3 regions of the Pseudomonas maumuensis genome follow, and region 1 is predicted to be linked to each of the others. Evidence: riboswitches for the same ligand, from Rfam matches in the RefSeq annotation. Region 1 holds a riboswitch; each other region holds the start of a gene.
What was found. A riboswitch is a leader RNA that binds a small molecule or an ion and turns the genes downstream of it on or off. The one in region 1 is predicted to bind cobalamin.
Positions count from the first base shown of each region.

Region 2: linked by a shared signal. The riboswitch ahead of cobO (cob(I)yrinic acid a,c-diamide adenosyltransferase) and the one ahead of KSS90_RS10710 (TonB-dependent receptor) in region 1 are both predicted to bind cobalamin.
Region 3: linked by a shared signal. The riboswitch ahead of KSS90_RS11245 (TonB-dependent receptor plug domain-containing protein) and the one ahead of KSS90_RS10710 (TonB-dependent receptor) in region 1 are both predicted to bind cobalamin.

Region 1 is NZ_CP077077.1:2,323,863-2,330,308, reverse strand. Features, by position in the region: gene lpxO (lipid A hydroxylase LpxO) at 1-780, shown strand, start outside; gene KSS90_RS10730 (hypothetical protein) at 967-1,389, shown strand; gene KSS90_RS10725 (carboxymuconolactone decarboxylase family protein) at 1,488-1,832, shown strand; gene KSS90_RS10720 (GNAT family N-acetyltransferase) at 1,911-2,480, shown strand; gene KSS90_RS10715 (outer membrane beta-barrel protein) at 2,552-3,298, opposite strand; cobalamin riboswitch at 3,459-3,663, shown strand; gene KSS90_RS10710 (TonB-dependent receptor) at 3,771-5,897, shown strand; gene KSS90_RS10705 (DNA-3-methyladenine glycosylase family protein) at 5,929-6,446, opposite strand, start outside.
Region 2 is NZ_CP077077.1:1,487,822-1,494,267, forward strand. Features, by position in the region: gene KSS90_RS06925 (AI-2E family transporter) at 1-272, shown strand, start outside; gene hda (DnaA regulatory inactivator Hda) at 473-1,177, shown strand; gene KSS90_RS06935 (C40 family peptidase) at 1,303-1,938, shown strand; gene KSS90_RS06940 (C40 family peptidase) at 2,084-2,617, shown strand; gene KSS90_RS06945 (hypothetical protein) at 2,659-3,237, opposite strand; cobalamin riboswitch at 3,389-3,606, shown strand; gene cobO (cob(I)yrinic acid a,c-diamide adenosyltransferase) at 3,717-4,328, shown strand; gene KSS90_RS06955 (cobyrinic acid a,c-diamide synthase CobB) at 4,325-5,620, shown strand; gene bluB (5,6-dimethylbenzimidazole synthase) at 5,617-6,267, shown strand; gene cbiB (adenosylcobinamide-phosphate synthase CbiB) at 6,264-6,446, shown strand, end outside.
Region 3 is NZ_CP077077.1:2,463,795-2,470,240, forward strand. Features, by position in the region: gene KSS90_RS11235 (TonB-dependent receptor) at 1-1,231, opposite strand, end outside; gene KSS90_RS11240 (DUF2946 family protein) at 1,303-1,692, opposite strand; cobalamin riboswitch at 1,836-2,039, shown strand; gene KSS90_RS11245 (TonB-dependent receptor plug domain-containing protein) at 2,130-4,085, shown strand; gene KSS90_RS11250 ((2Fe-2S) ferredoxin domain-containing protein) at 4,097-4,825, shown strand; gene KSS90_RS11255 (ABC transporter substrate-binding protein) at 4,818-5,741, shown strand; gene KSS90_RS11260 (8-oxoguanine deaminase) at 5,747-6,446, opposite strand, start outside.

The sequences.
Region 1 (6,446 bases):
AACGCCTTCCTCTACCTGTTCTCCAAGCACCCGGCCAAGCCTTACCTGCCGGTCAGTGCCTTCCCCGAGCTGCAGGTGCTGCAGGACCACTGGCAGGAGATCCGCAAGGAAGGCCAGCAACTGCTGCAGGCCGGCGAGATCAAGAAGTCCGATAACTACGACGATGTCGGCTTCAACTCGTTCTTCAAGACCGGCTGGAAGCGCTTCTACCTGAAGTGGTACGGCGAGAGCCACCCTTCGGCGATGACCCTGTGCCCGCGCACCACCGAGCTGCTGCAAGGCATCGGCACGGTCAAGGCAGCCATGTTCGCCACCCTGCCGCCGGGCGCCAAGCTGGTGCGCCACCGCGACCCCTACGCCGGCTCGTACCGCTACCACCTGGGCCTGGACACGCCCAACGACGATGGCTGCTACATCGACGTGGACGGCGAGAAGTACTCCTGGCGCGACGGCGAGGGCGTGGTGTTCGACGAGACCTACATCCACTACGCCGCCAATACCACCGAGCACAACCGCATCATCCTGTTCTGCGACGTCGAGCGCCCGCTCAAGTACCGCTGGGCAGCCGCGTTCAACCGCTGGTTCAGCCGCAACGTCATGGCCGCCGCCGCCGCGCCCAACGATGCCAATGACAAGACCGGCGGCATCAACCGCCTGTTCACGCGTATCTACAAGATCCGCGAGCGTGGCAAGGCCATGAAAAAGCGCAACCGCACCCGCTACTACCTGGAGAAGTGGGCAGTGGTCGCGGCGCTGGTGCTGGTGTTCATCTATATCTGACCGCACGTCACATGCACTGCTGGCGGCCGGCTCAAATGCCGGCCGCTCTATTTCTGCCCCCCACACCCCCTCATTCCATTGCAACTGGCAGTTTTGCCAGTTGTGGTGAGCGCTCCTCCCTTCTAGCCTGAGCCGCACGCATGAAGCCAAACGGTTTCACGCGCCAGGAGCAAAGGAGACTTCACCGTGCAAGCGCCTATTCGTATCGTCCCCGATCTCGCTTTCGCCCTTGTCAGTGGACGGCTCGATCCGCCCCTGCCCTCGAGGCTGGAAACGTTCGTTGCCAACAACACCCTGTTCACCGAGTTGGACGATGGCTTCCTTTTGGAAAGCTATCAATTGCTGGACCTGGACGCCGAACTGAACGCACCCGGCGTGCGCCTGCATTTCACGCGGGAAGGCGAGGTCAGCAGCGCGCATGTATGCATCAGCAACTACCTGTATGAAGCCCAAGTGCTGGATATCAGCCTCGACGAATGGCAACCGGAAAGTGAATGGGTCGATGTCTCTTTCCAGCTACGTTTTTCCGTGGGTAGAGAGAAATACGACCTGACCGACGGGCGATTTGCCTTGGTAGCGTCAACCCTGATCGACAGTATCGACGTCTGACCTCCCGCTGACTGCCAAGAGTCGGCGGTTTCGCCGCGCACCGCTTCGGTTTCTACTAGCCTGAAAGCTCCTGCTGCCAACCTGACAAGGTGAAAACGATGAGCATGATGGACTGGGACGCCTACCGTAAGCAGTTGATGGCCGGCATCGGCGATCTCAAGCAACTGTCCCCCGATACCGTGGCCGGCTACATGACCGCCAGCGGCGCCGGGGCCAAGACCAACCACCTGGACGCCAAGACCCGCGAGCTGATCTCCCTGGCCGTGGCCGTCACCACCCGCTGCGACGGCTGTATCGCCGTGCATTCGCAGCAGGCGGTCAAGCATGGTGCGACCCGTGAGGAGATCGCCGAGGCCCTGGGCGTGGCGGTGGCGATGAACGCCGGCGCGGCACTGGTCTACTCGGCCCGGGCCCTGGACGCGGTGGGCAAGTCCGGCGCCTGACAGGCCAAGGCGTCGCCGCCCTTGCGCGACGACGCCCAGGCACCCAGACTTGGCGGCTCAGCCCGCGCAGGAACCGCCATGATCCAGATCCGCCCCATGACCCCGGAAGACTTCGAGCGCTTCTGGCCGACCTTCCAGGCCATTGTCCAGGCTCGCCAGACCTACGCCTTCGACCCTACCCTGAGCAGCGACCAAGCTCGCACGCTATGGCTGGAGACCCCGTTGCGTACCCTGGTGGCCGAGGCAGACGGCGAACTACTCGGTTCCTACTTCCTCAAGGCCAACGCCGCCGGCCCTGGCGGGCACGTGGGCAACTGCGGCTACATGGTGTGCGAGAACGCCCGTGGCCGCGGCGTGGCCAGGCTGATGTGCGAGCATTCGCAGAAGCTCGCTCGCCAGGAAGGCTTCCTGGCCCTGCAGTTCAATTCGGTGGTGGCGACCAACGAAGTGGCCGTGGCGCTGTGGCACAAGCTCGGCTTCGAGACTGTCGGACGCCTGCCCAAGGCCTACCGCCATGGTGAGCTGGGCCTGGTCGATTGCCTGGTGATGTACAAGTGGCTGGCCGACGAGCCGGTGGTGGAGAAACCGCCGCTGTTGATCGGGCGCAAGAACATCGAGGCGCGGGTGTCGCGTCGACGCGGGCGCTGAATGCCGTTGCGGGGCAAGCCCCTCGGCTGGAGGGGGTTGCCCTGCTACAGCGCAGGCGCGGGTTCAGCCGATCAGAACGCCAACCCCACCTTCACCCCGAACTCATCGCGCTTGAGCTTGGTGTTGTCCGCCACCGGGGTATCCTCGTCCAGCTTGTACTCGGTGCGGGTGTAGTACGCCCCCACCTGCACCGGCATGCCGCCCCGCTGGTTCATCAGCAGCGTGACTTCCGCATACGGGTTTGTGCGGTCCTTCATGTCGACACTGTCACTGCCAAAGTCATCGACCTTGAGCCGCGCACGGCCGTCGATGGTGTGGCGCGCGCCCACCTCCACGCGCAGGGTCGAGGCATCGAACTGATGGTTGTAGCCCAGCGCCGCCTTGGCGAACGGCGACTTGTAGGTCAGCCGCGTGTCGAGGTCGTTGATCTCGGGCTCGAAGCGGGTCCAGCTGTAGCCGCCGCCCACGCTCAGGTCAACGAAGTTGCGCGCGTCCAGCGCGGCGCGCCAGCCCAGGTCAAGGTCGGCCTGGGCCTCCTTGAGCTTGTTGTCGTTCTTCTTGCCGTACTTGGCCTCGGCACCGATCTGGTAGATGAAACCGGACTCGGCGGTCATCTTGTTGCCGAAGGTAGCGAACACGCCACCCTGGCCCATGTGTTCCTTGTCCGACTCGCTACCGCCTTCGAACTTGAACTTGTCGTAGGAACCCAGCAGACCGAGGGTGAACAGCGGATCGGTGCTCGGTGCCGCCGTGGCGGCCAGGGGAGCACCAACCAGGGCCAGCAGGCAGGCGTGACGCAGCAGGTTACGGGTAGACATTCGCAACAGTCTCCATGACGTGAATGAATGGTGAACGAGCGGTTCGAGACGACGCCCGCCGCAAAAGTTCGAAAAAAAATCGCCAAACACGTCTAAACCGCCATTGCGCCACGGATCTCCCGCCCATTCGAACGATTGACGCCCTGCCCGTTCGGTGGTCTGATGCGCGCCAGTTTCAGGTGCCCTGCGCCGCCGCGCGCAGGGTGAAACGGGAAGCCGGTGAGTCGTTGCCACGACAAGTCCGGCGCTGCCCCCGCAACGGTAAGCGAGCGAACCCTTCGACAGGCCACTGTGCGCAAGCATGGGAAGGTGAAGGCTTCATGCCCCTCGCAAGCCCGGAGACCGGCCTGAGGCTTCACTTGGCAACCCGCGGTGGGCGGGCGCAGGCCGGTATTCGCGTGCGCGTCTGCGCGCGCTTCGCCGTTGCGTGTTTTCCACCGGGATCCATTCTTTCCTGCAGCAGTGGAACGACATGTCCCGATTCAACAAGCTTCACTCCCTGGCGGCCTGCCTGGCCGTATCCCTGCCGGCGCTGGCCGATGATCATGCCGTGGCGCCCCTCACCCTGCCCTCCACGGCGATCACCGACACCCGCGAGCCGCAGGCTATCGACCTGGCCACCCCGACCCCGGCCGGCTCGCGCCTGAACCTCAGCGCCCTGGACACCCCGGCCAGCACCAGCAGCCTGACCGAAGCGCAGATCCAGCAGCGCAACAACCTGACCGTGCAGGACGCCGTGACCCGCTCGCCGGGCATCACCTTCATCGGCACGCCGGGCGACGGCGGCACCGGTCTGTCGGCCCGAGGCTTCACCGGCCAGAGCTCGGTGATGACGCTGTTCGACGGCTCGCGCCTGTATGCCGGCGCCGGCACCCTCACCTTCCCGGTCGATCCGTGGATGGTCGAGCGCATCGACGTGATCCGCGGCCCGGCCTCGGTGCTGTATGGCGAAGGCGCCACGGGCGCGGTGGTCAACGTGGTGCCGAAGAAACCGTTCGCCGGCGACATCCGCAACCACCTGCGCCTGGGCTATGGCTCCTGGGACCGCCAGCAACTGGGCCTGGACAGCGGCGGCAGCCTCAGCGAGCGCCTGAGCTACCGCGTCACTCTCAACCAGCAGGCGGGTAACGGCTGGGTCGATCGCACCGATTCGCGCAGCCTGGCCCTCAGCGCCGCACTGCGCTTCGACGCCAGCGACGACCTGAGCTTCACCCTCTCCCACGAACGCGGCGACGCGCAGCCGGCCAACTACTACGGCACCCCGCTGATCGACGGCCATTTGCGCCGCAGCGTGCGCGACAAGAACTACAACGTCAGCAACGACGTGCAGCGCTACCACGACGAGTGGACGCGCCTGACCAGCGACTGGACCCTGAGCGACAGCCTCAGCGCCCGCAACGAGCTGTACTACATCAAGAGCCGCCGGCACTGGCGCAACGCCGAGTCGTACGCCTGGGACGCCACCAGCGCGGTGGTCCAGCGAGGCAGCTTCCTGGAGATCAGGCACAACCAGGAACAACTCGGCGACCGCCAGAGCTTCAGCCTCGACCATGCGCTGTTCGGCCTGGCCAGCAAGACCGTGGTCGGCGTCGAGTACAACAAGATTCGCTTCAACGTCGACAGCAACTCGCCCTACCGTGATGGCGGCACTGACCCGCTCGATCCGTGGCAGCCGGCGCCTGGAGGCTTCCACAGCCTCAGCCCGACCCGAGCGCAGACGCTGTCCAAGGTCGACACCTTCGCCCTGTTCGCGGAAAACCGTACCCAGTTGACCGAGCGCCTGGCGCTGGTCACCGGCGTGCGCCGCGACCAGAACCACATCGACCGCAACGACCTGGTCAACGACACCCGCAGCGACCGCAGCCTGCGCGGCGGCAACTGGCGCGCCGGGCTGGTGTACGCGCTCAGCGACGACCTGTCGCTGTACGGGCAATACTCCACCAGCGAGGACGGCGTCGGCGACTTGCTCACCCAGCGCCCGAACAAGCGCCTGGACCTGACCGAGGCCAGGCAGACCGAGATCGGCCTCAAGCAGCGTTTCTGGGATGCGCGGGGCGAATGGACGCTGGCGGCCTATCACATCGTCAAGCGGAAGCTGCCGGTGTACAACCCGGTCACCCACGACAGCCAGCAGGCCGGCCAGCAGACCTCCGATGGCCTGGAGGCCAGCCTGGAGCTGGCGCTGGGCAAGCAGTGGCAGCTGTCGGCCAACGCGGCACTGGTGCGGGCCAAGTACGATGACTTCCTCGAGGAAGGCAACGATGGCTCGGTCCACGACCGCGCCGGCAACCGCCCCCAGGATGTGCCGCGGCGCACCGCCAACCTATGGCTGAGCAAGGGCTTCGGCCAGGCCCTGGACGCGGGCATCGGCCTGCGTTACGTAGGCGAACGCTACAGCAGTGCCGCCAACGATCAGCAGGTGCCGGGCTACACCGTGGTCGATGCCAACCTCGGCTGGCAGGTGCTGCCCGACGTACGCCTGGGCCTGCAGTTGAACAACCTGTTCGACCGCCAGTATGCCCAGTCGAGCTACAGCGGCGAGCAATGGCTGCTGGGGGCGCCACGTTCGTACTTCGCCACCCTCGACTACACCTTCTGAAGCATCGCGCCATCGGGGCCGCAGGATGCGATCAGCGCACGCTGCCCGGCCCCGCTTGCCAGGCGCGCAGCACCGCATAGCCACGCCAGGGCCGCCAGGCCTGCGCGGCTTGCGTTGCAGCGTTGGCGCCGCTCACTCCCAGGGCTTTTTGCAGTGCCACGTCGCCCGCCGGAAAGGCATCGGGCCAGCGCAGCGCGCGCAAGGCAATGTACTGCGCGGTCCAGTCGCCGATGCCCGGCAGGGTACGCAACCGGGCACAGGTGGCCGCGACGTCGACACCAGGGCTCAGGATCAGGCCGCCCACCAGCACTGCTTCGGCCAAGGCCTTGAGCGCCGCCTGGCGCTGGCGCGTGATGCCCAGTCGGCCTAGCTCGTCACCACTGGCCGCGATCAGCGCGGCGGGTGCGGGGAACAGGCGATCCAGGCTGGGGAAAGGCGTTGCGATGGGTTGCCCGAAGGCCGCGACCAGGCGAGCGCCCAGTGTGCGCGCAGCGGCCACGGTGATCTGCTGGCCCAGCACGGCGCGCACGGCCAACTCGAAACCATCCA
Region 2 (6,446 bases), 840 kb from region 1:
AGCTCTATCCGATGCTGGGTATCGTCGCGGTGTTCATGGTCGGGCAGGCGCTGGAGGGCATGGTGCTGACACCGCTGTTGGTGGGCGACCGCATCGGCCTGCATCCGGTGGCGGTGATCTTCGCGATCCTGGCAGGGGGCGAGCTGTTCGGCTTTACCGGCGTATTGCTGGCGTTGCCGGTGGCCGCGGTGATCATGGTGTTGTTGCGACATGTGCATGACTTGTACAAGGAGTCGGACATGTACGCGGGAGCGATCGATCCGGATCTCTGAGCGATCGCCAGGCAAGCCCGCTCCCACGATTCCACGCCTTGCTTGGAACGGGCTTGCCCCCGGATGCTTGAGAAATGGCGCAACTGCTTGATTTTACTTGTGCTATTTCCCTCGCCGATTGTGCCGTCCGCGTTGCGGGTATAGACTTTGCACACTGTTCATCAAAGGCCCCCTGTGGTCCCCCGCGACCGCCCGCGAGCATGAAACCGATCCAGTTGCCCCTGGGTGTGCGTCTGCGCGACGACGCCACCTTCATCAACTACTACCCCGGCGCCAATGCCGCGGCACTGGGCTATGTCGAGCGGCTCTGCGAAGCCGACGCCGGCTGGACCGAAAGCCTCATCTACCTGTGGGGCAAGCAGGGCGTGGGCCGTACCCATCTGTTGCAGGCCGCCACGCACCGCTTCCAGCAACTGGGCGAGCCCGCCGTGTACCTGCCCCTGGCGCAATTGCTCGATCGCGGCGTCGAGCTGCTCGATCATCTCGAGCAGTACGAACTGGTATGCATCGATGACCTGCATGTGATCGCTGGCAAGGCCGATTGGGAAGAGGCCATGTTCCACTTGTTCAACCGTCTGCGCGACAGCGGCCGGCGCCTGTTGCTGGCGGCGTCCAGCTCGCCGCGAGAGCTGCCGATCAAGCTGGCCGACCTCAAGTCGCGCCTGACCCTGGCGTTGATCTTCCAGATGCGCGGGATGTCCGACGAGGACAAACTGCGCGCCCTGCAACTGCGGGCCTCGCGTCGCGGCCTGCACCTGACCGACGAAGTCGGCCACTTCATCCTCACCCGTGGCACGCGCAGCATGAGCGCGCTGTTCGACCTGCTCGAGCGCCTCGACCAGGCGTCGTTGCAAGCCCAGCGCAAGTTGACCATTCCGTTCCTCAAGGAAACCCTCGGCTGGTAGCGCCGAAAACACGGCGCCAGAGCGTCGAATCGGAAAAGTCACATGTTTTTCGATAAAATTTGCAAATGGGTCCGATAGAAGGCATAGTTTCCCCCTTCTAAAGGACTACAGACACGGTCGTGCCCATGCTGAAGCGCTTCGCACCCCTCGTGCCACTTGCACTTGTCACCCTTCTTTACGGCTGTGCCTCCACCGGCCCGGTCAGCACCTCGCAGGATCAACGCATGGCCGCCGAGCAATCGGTCAAGGCCAAGGCTTCCACTTCTTCCGTATTCACCGAGGAAGAGCTGGCTAGCGAAGATGACCTCGAGGCCTTCTCCAGCAACAGCAAACCGTACCAGTTGCCCGTGCTGGCCGACAGCATTCTCGAGCGCGGCATGGCACTGATCGGTACCCGCTACCGCTTTGGTGGCACTTCCGAGAAATCCGGTTTCGACTGCAGCGGTTTCATCGGCTATCTGTTCCGCGAAGAAGCTGGCATGAACCTGCCGCGTTCGACCCGCGAGATGATCAACGTCGACGCCCCCAAGGTCGCACGCAACAAACTTAAGCCGGGCGACCTGCTGTTCTTCAGCACCAATGGTCGTGGCCGGGTCAGCCATGCTGGCATCTACCTGGGTGACAACCAGTTCATCCACTCCAGCAGCCGCCGCAGCGGTGGTGTGCGCATCGACAGTCTGGGCGACCGCTACTGGAGCAAGACCTTCATCGAGGCCAAACGTGCGCTCGCCATGGCGCCGACCACGATCTCGCGCAATTGAATTGATATCAAAATGCTGTACCCTGCCACGGCGGCGTAGCTGAAAAGCTCGCCGCCGTGCGCATTTACAGAAAGCGTCTAATCTAAATTCTCAACTCTTTTTACCTTCGGCCATGGCCGGGGCTTCCCGACAGGACGTTTACATCATGGCGATGTTGGCGCGCTTCGCATTCCTCTCCCTCGTGGCCCTGCTTGCGGCGTGTTCCAGCCGGGCGCCTGCTCCGGCGCCGATGGCCAAAGCCCCGGTGGCGTTCAATCCTGCGCCGTCTTCTCCCGCAGCGGAGGATGTGCTGTTCCGCGCCATCGGCCTGGTGGGTACGCCCTATCGCTGGGGTGGCAACACGCCGGACGCCGGTTTTGATTGCAGTGGCCTGATTGGCTACGTGTACCGTGACGCCGCCGGTATCAGTCTGCCACGCACCACCCGCGACATGATCGTGATGCGTGCGCCGAACGTGGATATCAATGCGCTGCAGTCCGGCGACCTGGTGTTCTTCGCCACCAGTGGCGGCTCGCAGGTCAGCCATGCCGGGATCTACGTGGGTGAGGGGCGCTTCGTGCATGCGCCGTCCGCTGGCGGTACCGTACGCCTCGACTACCTGTCCAACAGCTATTGGGCCAAGGCTTATCTGCAGGCCAAGCGGGTGATCCCGCCGGGGCACCTGGCCCAAAATCCTTGACGGCGAGTGCCGTGCTCCCTGGCCTGCCTTTGGGTCAGGGTTCAGCCTTGCTTGAGCAGTAACGCCACCCCGGGGAAGTATTGTCCCAGTTCGTTGTGCAGCTTGCGGTAGGCATAAGGGAAGTACCAAGCAATCGCGCAGGCGGTGTGCTTCTGCAGGTCATCGACCAGGTCCTGCAACTCCTCTGGGCTGGCGTGCTGGCCAGCCTTCCACGGAGTGACGAACAGCGCCCCGGCCTTGAGTTGGCTGGCGTAGACGATTGCCCTGGCCTGATTGGCGGTTTCCTGCAGTGCCGGTGCCAGGTCCAGGCGAGCGATCCGCGGCCAGCGCTGGCTGCTGTGCAGGTGGATCGACTCCTCTGCGCTGCTGATGACCAGGTCGCCACGGGCCTCGCGCTCGCCTTCGTCACGTTGCTTCTTGCTTGTGTATTGCTCTAGTGCCGCCAACTCGGCCTGCCAGGCGGCCGCCGCGAGCAGCCCGGTGTTGGCGGCTGCGCCGTGCCAGTAAGGCGCTTCGTTGTCGCCCTGAAACTGGTTCAAGCGGTCGATGCAGTCGATCCAGCGTTCCAGGGCCGGACGCAGGAACTCCAGGCGCGGGTTGTTGATGATCAGGCCTTGCATACTGCGCTCTCCTTGCGATTGTGATCGAGGTCAGTTGAAATGGTGGCTATTTGATATCACTGCTTTGAGTGTGGCACAAGCTGGCGGATCGGCCATTGATCCGGGCCAGATCGGCCCTCGTTCGATTGACGCTCCCGGTGCAACCCTCTAACCTTCGCGGCGTGTTTCAGGTGCCCGGCGAACCGCGGTTCGGCAGGGTGAAACTGGGAAGCCGGTGGGCGCCAGCAGGCGCGAACCCGGCGCTGCCCCCGCAACGGTAGGTGAGTAGAAGACGGCGCATGGCCACTGGGTGCATCCACCTGGGAAGGCGCGCGGTCCGGGCATGTCCCGCTCACGAGCCCGGAGACCGGCCTGTCACTGCCAACGGCATCACGGAGGGTGATGCGCGGTGCGATGTGGCCTGCGCCACGGCCCCTGCGCGTTCTCCGTCTGCCCGCCTTTTCCCTGTCGCCCGCCGCGACAGTCAGCGGAGACCCCTGATGAGCGAATCCACCGAACGCGACGAACGTCACCTGGCGCGCATGCTGCGCAAGAAGGCGATCATCGACGAGCGCATCGCCAATTCCCCCAACGAGTGCGGCCTGCTGCTGGTACTGACCGGCAATGGCAAGGGTAAGAGCAGTTCGGCCTTCGGCATGCTCGCCCGGGCCCTGGGCCATGGCATGCAATGCGGCGTGGTGCAGTTCATCAAGGGCCGCAACAGCACCGGCGAAGAGTTGTTCTTCCGCCGCTTCCCCGAGCAGGTGCGCTATCACGTGATGGGCGAGGGCTTCACCTGGGAGACCCAGGACCGCCAACGCGACATCGCCGCTGCCGAAGCGGCCTGGGCGGTATCGCGCCAGTTGCTGCAGGATCCGTCGATTCAGTTCGTCGTGCTCGACGAACTGAACATCGCCCTCAAGCATGGCTACCTTGATCTCGACCAGGTGCTCTCGGACATCCAGGCCCGCCCGCCGATGCAACACGTGGTAGTCACTGGTCGCGCGGCCAAGCCGGAAATGATCGAACTGGCCGACACCGTCACCGAGATGGGCATGCTCAAGCATGCCTTCCAGGCCGGTATCCGCGCACAGAAGGGCGTCGAGCTGTGAGTGACTCGCGCCAATGCCCCGCCGTGCTGATCGCGGCCCCGGCCTCGGGCCAGGGCAAGACCACGGTCACCGCCGCCCTGGCCCGCCTGCATCACAACCTTGGGCGCAAGGTGCGGGTGTTCAAGTGTGGGCCTGACTTTCTCGACCCGATGATCCTCGAGCGTGCCAGTGGCGCGCCGGTCTACCAGTTGGACCTGTGGATGATCGGTGCCGAGGAGAGTCGTCGCCTGCTGTGGGACGCGGCGGGCGAGGCCGACCTGATCCTGATCGAAGGCGTGATGGGGTTGTTCGATGGCACGCCGTCGAGCGCCGACCTGGCCCGCCATTTCGGCGTGCCGGTGCTGGCGGTGATCGATGGCACGGCCATGGCCCAGACCTTCGGCGCCCTGGCCCTGGGCCTGGCGCGTTACCAGCCCGACCTGCCGTTCGCCGGGGTGCTGGCCAACCGTGTTGGCAGCTTGCGTCATGCGCAACTGCTCGAAGGCAGCCTCACCGAAGGCCTGCGCTGGTACGGCGGGTTGTCCCGCGAGCGTGGCATCGAGCTGCCCAGTCGCCACCTCGGCCTGGTCCAGGCCAGTGAACTGAACGACCTGGATGCGCGTTTGGATGCCGCCGCCGAAGCGCTGGGTGCCAGCTGCGATGCCGCATTGCCGCCACCGGTCGGTTTTGCCCGACCTGAGCCACTGGGCGTGACCACGCCGCTTGCCGGGGTGCGCATCGGGGTGGCCAATGACGAAGCCTTCGCCTTCACCTATGGCGCCAACCTGGATCTGCTGCGCAACCTCGGCGCGCAGCTCGAATTCTTCTCGCCGTTGCATGATCGGGAGTTGCCTGATGTAGACAGCCTGTACCTGCCAGGCGGCTACCCCGAGTTGCACCATCAGGCCCTGGCCGCCAACGCGCCGATGCTGGAGGCGATCCGTGGCCACCACGCCAAGGGCAAGCCGCTGCTGGCCGAATGTGGCGGCATGCTCTACCTGCTCGACGCGCTGACCGATGTGGCCGGTGTGCGTGCGCCGCTGGCAGGCCTGCTGCCGGGCGAGGCGACCATGCAAAAGCGCCTGGCGGCCCTGGCCCTGCAGGCTGTCGAGTTGCCCGAAGGCACTCTGCGCGGCCACACCTATCACCATTCGCTGACCAGCACCGAGCTGGAACCGATTGCCCGGGGCCTGAGCCCCAACGGCGGACGCGGCAACGAGGCGGTCTACCGCCTGGGGCGGCTGACCGCTTCCTACATACACTTCTATTTTCCGTCCAATCCCGATGCGGCGGCGGCGCTGTTGCGACCATGAGCGAACACGCGTACAGCGCCGTTGAGCGCGCGGCGATCTACCGGGCCATCGGTGAGCGCCGCGACATGCGCCATTTCGCCGGCGGCGAGGTGGCCCCCGAGTTGCTCGGGCGTCTGCTGGCCGCCGCTCACCAGGCCCCCAGCGTGGGCCTGATGCAGCCCTGGCGCTTCATTCGTATCAGCCAGCGTGATTTGCGCGAACGTATCCAGGCTTTGGTGGAGGAGGAGCGGGTGCGCACCGCCGAAGCCCTGGGCGAGCGCTCCGATGAATTCATGAAGCTCAAGGTCGAAGGCATCAACGACTGCGCCGAGGTGCTGGTGGCTGCGCTGATGGACAAGCGCGAGGCGTATGTCTTCGGCCGCCGCACCCTGCCGGAGATGGACCTGGCTTCGCTGGCCTGCGCCATCCAGAACCTATGGCTGGCGGCGCGGGCCGAAGGGCTGGGCATGGGTTGGGTGTCGCTGTTCGAGCCCCGGGCCCTGGCCGAGCTGCTGGGCATGCCCGCAGGTGCCAAGCCCATGGCGGTGCTGTGTCTGGGGCCGGTGACCGAGTTCTACCCGGCGCCGATGCTGGTGCTCGAAGACTGGGCCGAGCAACGGCCGTTGAGTGACATGCTGTACGAGAACCAGTGGGGGGAATGTCCATGAGCGTGGCCTTGCTGACCGTGGCCGGCGTGGCCATAGATGCGCTGTTGGGCGAACCGCGGCGACGCCATCCCCTGGTTGGTTTCGGCAACCTTGCCGCGCGCCTGGAGCAGCGTTTCAACGCCGGTGGCCGGGGCTGGCGCAGCCACGGTGTCACGGCCTGGTTCCTGGCGGTGGTGCCG
Region 3 (6,446 bases), 140 kb from region 1:
GAATGTCGAGGAAGTGGCCGGGCTGGAAACCGTTGGGATCGATGCTGTCGAACGCGCCCTTGGACAACGGGTAGGCGGTCTGCTGGTTGCGGTTGTAGTCCATGCCGAACGCCCAGTCGCTGGCCAGGCCGAACAGCTGGCCCTGGTGGGTCAGCTCGACGCGGTTGCCGTTGACCTCCTGGTCGTGGCGCTGGCGGTAGCCGCCGGCGCGGGCGATGGCGGTGTTGCCGGGGTTGTAGCGGTACACCTCGAGGTTGCGGTAATCGCGCTGGCCGTTGTAGTGGTAGAAGGTGTTGCGCAACTGGTTGCTGTCGTCGATGCGGTACTCGGTGATCGAGCGCAGCCAGCGGGTGCGCTGCTCGTAGCGGCCGTCCTCGACGTTGTAGTTATTGAAGCGATTGTGCTTGTCGATGTGCAGGGTGCCGGCCGCCGGCTGCAGCACCGGCGCACCCCAATACGGACTGTCTTCCTTTTCTTCCAGGTACTCGATGGCCAGGGTGTGCGACAGCTGGTCGTTGATGTCGCTGAGCAGCGAGAAGGCCAGGTTGCCGGCCCCGTTCTCCTGGCGGTCGATGTAGCCATTGGTGCTGGTGCGGCTGTAGTCGAGCCGCGCGTAGTGGCGCGGCCCGTCGCCGCTGTTGAGCGCCTGGTTGAAGCCGACCGAGGTTTCCATCGTGTCGTAGCGCCCATAGCTGATGCGGCCCTCGAAGGTGTCCTCGTCGCGGTTGGCCAGTTTGGTGATCATGTTCAGGCTGCCGCCGACGGCGCCGCTGCCGTTGAGGAACGACGACGGCCCGCCGAGCAGTTCGACACGGTCGTAGATCCATGCCCCGACCGGGCGCCCGGCGGCGCCGTACTGCAGGTTGATGCCGTTGAACAGCTGGCTGACCTGGGCGCCGTTGAAGCCGCGATACGTCACGTAGCCGCCCCAGCCGGGCGGTGCCGAGGCATTGACCCCGGGTAGCGCGTTGGCGGCGTCCTGGAAGTTGCGCGCGCCGATGCGCTGCATGGTCTTGCGGTCGGCAACGCTGACCGAGGCGGGGTTTTCGCGGGCGCTGAGGTTCAGGCGTGAGCCGCTTTCGATGGGCCGGTCGAGGTCAAGGCGGGTCGCTTCCTCGGGTTGGTCGGCGGTGGCCGTGACATTGCTGGCGGGCAGGGTGAGGGTGTCGTCCTGCGCCCAGGCGCAGGTTGCGCTGCCAACGAGCAGCGCCAAAGTGGTCATACGGAACATGCAAGGCTTCCTGGCTGAAATCGGTGAGCGCACGCCCGCTGCCGATCAGGCAGTACGTGGGCGTGGCGATGTCAGAACGCGAGAAGCGAAGCGGGGGAGGCGCGGGGATTGACCAGTGGCCAGCGCTGCTTGGGCAGGCGCGGCGCGGGTTGTCTGGGTAAGGGTTTGCTCGACTCCCCGGCGAGCAGGGCCAGCAAGCCGAAGAACACCGCCAGCAGGGTGGCGCTGAACAGGCTGGCGATCACGCAGTCGCCGCCAGCGGGCAGCACCGGGTCGGTGATGTCCTGCTCGCCCTTGAACACGCCGCTGCTGTCGGCTGCGCACCAGGCGGCGTCATCGAGGCCGGCCAGGCGCAGCCCGGCCATCTGCCCATGGCCCATGGCGCACAGCAACGAGCCGAACAGGATGCTGAAATACAGCACCCAGGCGACTTGCGATCGTGTGTGGCGGGCCAGCTTCATCGGCAAAGCTCGAAGGGAATGGGAATAGGTTCGGCGTGCGGATTCTACAACTTTTGACACATCTGCCTAGAGTGATCGGCCGATAAAAAACACGCGAAACGATTCACCGGCCTTTGCTTGACGCACCTTGCCCCAAGGTGTTCAGATGCCGACCGATTTCAGGTGTCCCATGCCGCCGCGCATGGGGTGAAACGGGAAACCGGTACGCGCTTCGCGCCAGTCCGGTGCTGCCCCCGCAACGGTATGCAAGTGATGCCTTCGACAGACCACTGTGGCCCGCGCGTCATGGGAAGGTGAAGACATCTTGTCTTGCGAGCCCGGAGACCGGCCTGGAATGTAGTAGGCAAACTCCTGCGGTGGGCGGGCATGGGCCGGTATTGGCGTGTGCGCGATCCGTGCTCCTGCGTGCTTCTGCGAAAGTCACTTTCGAGAAGAGCATGATTGCTGTGATTCACTCCCGACGTCGTTTCCCCAAGGCCCGGACCTTGTTCCTGGGCTGCCTGGCGAGCCCCCTGGCACTGGCCGCAAACACCCCCCTGATCCTCGACCAGCAGATCGTCGCCGCGCCGTCGGTGGAGTCGACCACGGTCGCCGCCATGGCCCAGTACGGCAGCAAGGTCGAGATCGTCAGCCGCGAGCAGATCGAGCGCGCCGGCCCCGGCGCCGACATCACCCGGGTGATGCAGATGTTCATCCCCGGCTTCTACGTCGCGCCGAAGAACGGCCCGTTCGACTACGGCACCTATTCGCTGCTCGGCGGGCGCAACGACGACACCCTGATCCTGCTCGACGGTGTACGCCTGAACAACCGCCTATACGGCGGCCTGTACCTGGACACCTTGCCGGCCAACGCGGTGGAGCGCATCGAGGTGCTCAAGGGCGGCCAGAGCCTGTTGTTCGGCACCCAGGCCGTGGCGGGGGTGATCAACATCGTCACACGCAGCCCGCAACGCCGCCAGACTTCGGGTGGGGTCAACCTGGGCCTGGACAGCTTCGCCGGCAACAGCAAGGACGCCCGCGTCGAGCGGGTCTTCAGCAACGGCTTCGGCGACCTGGGCCTGCTGGCCTATGTCAGCCACAACGTCTCCGACGGCTACCAGCCGTTTCGCAACCGCGACTACAGCGGCAACGTCAGCGACAAGAAGCGCGGCTACGAGGTGACCACCTTCGGTGGCAAGGCGATCCAGGCCTTCGGCGACGATGCGCGGCTGGAGCTGTTCTACCAGTACACCGACGCCAACCTCGATTTCGCCCGACCGGTGAACAATTACAAGACCACCAACGACCGCGTGCAGCAGATCGCCACGGCTACCTTCGAACAGCGCATCAGCGAGCGCCTGAGCTACTTCGTCAAGGGCCACGTCAACGACTGGGACACCCGCTACACGCGCATCAACAACCGCGCCGACGGCTCCCGCGACGTGGTCAACCACAACGACTACTGGGGCTTCACCGATTGGGGCGTGCAGGCCGAGGGCAAGGCCGAACTCGACGGCGGCCACGTGCTGGTGTTCGGTTCCGACAACCAGTGGTTCAAGGGCCAGGACGACGTGCTGGTGATCGACGACAACAAGGCCCAGGCCAATGCGTTGTATGCCCAACTGCGTCCCAGGATCGAGGCCTTGCCCAACTGGCACCCTAGCCTCGGCCTGCGCCACGAGGCCATGAGCGGCGGCGACAGCGCCACCGTCGGCATGCTCACCTCGCTGTACGACCTGAACGACAACTGGCAACTGCGCGGCCAGTATGGCAGCGCCTACAAACTGCCCAATGCCGAGCAGTTGTTCGTCAACGAGCCTGGCGACGAGATCGGCAACCGCGACCTCAAGCCCGAGAAGAGCCGCAATGCCGAGCTTGGCCTGGACTACCACGGCCTGCTGCTGGAGCGTGAGTTCAGCGCCAGCGTCAGCGTGTTCCGCCGCAAGATCACCGACTTGATCACCCTGGACGGCAGCCAGTGGGTCAACGGCCAGGGGCAGGTACAGATGCGTGGCTTCGAGGCCGATGCGCGTATCCAGCTTGACGATCAATGGAGCCTGCAGGCCGACATGACCCGCAACCTCACCGAGTCGCGCACCGGGGCAACGATCAACGACGTGCCGAGTTTCTTCGCCCGTTCGCGGCTCGGTTACGAATCGGCGGACCGCATGTGGGGGGCCGGGGGCGCCATTCGCTATATCCGCGACGTGGTCAGCTCCAAAGGTGTCGACTACGGCCATTACTCGGTGGTCGACGCCGATGCCTACCGCTACCTGGACGGCGCCCGCCAGCACCGGCTGAGCCTGCTGGTGGAGAACCTGTTCGACCGCGACTATGTCACCAGTCGGGCGAGCAATGTCGACAACCTCGGGCGGCCGTTCACCAGCGAACTGCGCTACACCTACAGCTTCTGAGGGGCGTGAGCATGGACTACCAGCGCGTGTTGTTCGTCGGCCCCGGCCTGGGTGGCGGCTCGGCGGCGGAAGCTTTCGGCGCCGAGATTCGTGACCTGCGTGGCCGCGAGGCGGGCCGGGATATCGTCGACACCCTGGAGGGTTTCGACGGGCTCTGGGCGGTGATCCGCGAGGCCCTCGACCAGGGCGTGGAACGCCTGCTGGTGGTGGACCTGGAACCCACCTCGGACAGCGCCTACCTTGACTGGCTGCGCGATGAGCTGGGGCGCTTGGCGCAAGGTCGGGCCGGCGTCTGGGTCACGGCCCAGGCCATGGGGCGGCGCGGCCTGGATGCGCGGGTGGCCTGTGCCAGCATCGGCGAGCCTACCCGCCATCTGGCGTGCGACCAGGTCAACGCGGTGGCCAGCGACCCGGACTGGTCGCGGGTGCCCGAGCATGCCCGCCAGGTGTTCCTCTGCACCGGCCCTCGCTGTGTGCGGCGCGGCGCCTTGCCGCTGTGGAAACGCCTGCGCCGGCGGTTGCTGGAGCGTGACCTGATCGAGACCCCCGGCGGCGTGCTGCTGACCCGCACCGGTTGCCAGTTTCCCTGCAATCTGGGGCCAGTGTTGACGGTGTACCCGGACGGCTACTGGTATCGGGTCCGTGATGATCGGGAGGTGGAGGAATTGGTGGAAACGCATCTAGAGGGCGGAAGGATCGCCGAAGGACTGTTGATCAAGGGAGGGACGTGCGATGCGTAAAGCCTGGCTGCTGTCGCTGGCCTTGTGCTGTGGCGCACCGGCCCTGGCCGACAGCTATCGCAACTGTGGGCAGGACTGGCAACGGCCCGCTGCGGCACCTGCGCGTATCGTCGCCCTCAACCAGCACGCGGCCGACCTGCTGCTCGCCCTCGGCGTGGGGCCGTCGATGGTCGGGGTGGCCTACCTGGACGACAACGGCGCCGCCTACAAGCAGGGCCGCTACCAGGGTGTGCCGGTGATCGCCCGGGAGTATCCGGCCAGCGAAGTGTTGTACGCGCAAAGGCCGGACCTGGTGGTCGGCGGATTCGCCACGGCCTTTGGCGATGGGATCACCTCGCGCAGCAGATTGGCCGGCAACGGGATTGCCACCTACCTGCTCGAGTCGGCCTGTAACGGCCACTCGCTGGACTACTACGGCCATGTCCGGCGTGACCTGACTGTGCTTGGCGAGCTGCTGGGCAGACAGGTGAGGGCGCAGGCATTGATCGGGGCGATGGAAACCGACCTGGCGCAGGCCAGGGCGATCGCGCCCAGCGGCAAGCCGCTGTCGGTGTTCTACCTCGACAGCGAGGTGCGGGGGCTGGACAGCGAGGGCGGACGTGGGTTCGTCACGCCGTTGCTGGCCGCCGCCGGGGCGCGCAATGTGCTTGCCGGGATCGACCAGTACCGCGTGACGATCAACCGCGAGGCATTGCTGAGCAGCGACCCCGACGTGATCCTGCTGGCCGACGCCCTGTGGTCGCCGGCCAGCCGCAAGCGTCAGCTGCTGACCCGCGACCCGGTGCTCTCGAGCCTGCGGGCGGTGCGCGAGAATCGCATGATCGATATCCCGTTCACCCAGCTGATGCCCACGCCGGCCAGCGGGCGGGTGGCCCTGGAACTGGCGCAGCGGCTCAGGGGGATGGCTGTTCCATAGCCGGCCTACTCGCCGATGACCAACTGACGCGCCAACTGGTTATGACGCTCCAGCACCCGCGGCAGGTCGACGGTGGTGATGCGCCCGTCCTGAACCACCACACGCCCGTTGATCACACTGGTGTCGACGTGGGTCGGGGTGCAGAACACCAGCGCCGCCAGTGGGTCGTGCAGGGCGCCGGCATAGGCCACATGGCCGAGGTCGAAGGCGACGAAGTCGGCGACCATGCCCGGTGCCAGGGCACCGATATCGTCACGGTTGAGCACCTTGGCACCACCCAGGGTGGCGATTTCCAGTGCTTCGCGGGCGGTCATCGCATCCGGGCCGAAGCCGACCCGTTGCAGCAGCAAGGCCTGGCGTACCTCGCCGATCATGCTGGCGCCGTCGTTGGATGCCGAACCATCGACCCCCAGCCCCACCGGCACGCCGTGGTCGCGCATCTTGCGGATCGGCGCGATGCCTGAGGCCAGGCGCATGTTCGAGCACGGGCAGTGGGCGACCCCGGTGCCGGTGCGGGCGAACAGCTCGATGCCGTGCTGGTCGAGCTGCACGCAGTGGGCATGCCACACATCGTGGCCGACCCAGCCCAGGTCCTCGGCGTATTCGGCCGGGGTCATGCCGAACTTCTCGCGGCTGTAGGCGATGTCGTTGACGTTCTCGGCCAGGTGGGTGTGCAGCGACACGCCGTACTCGCGGGCCAGGACC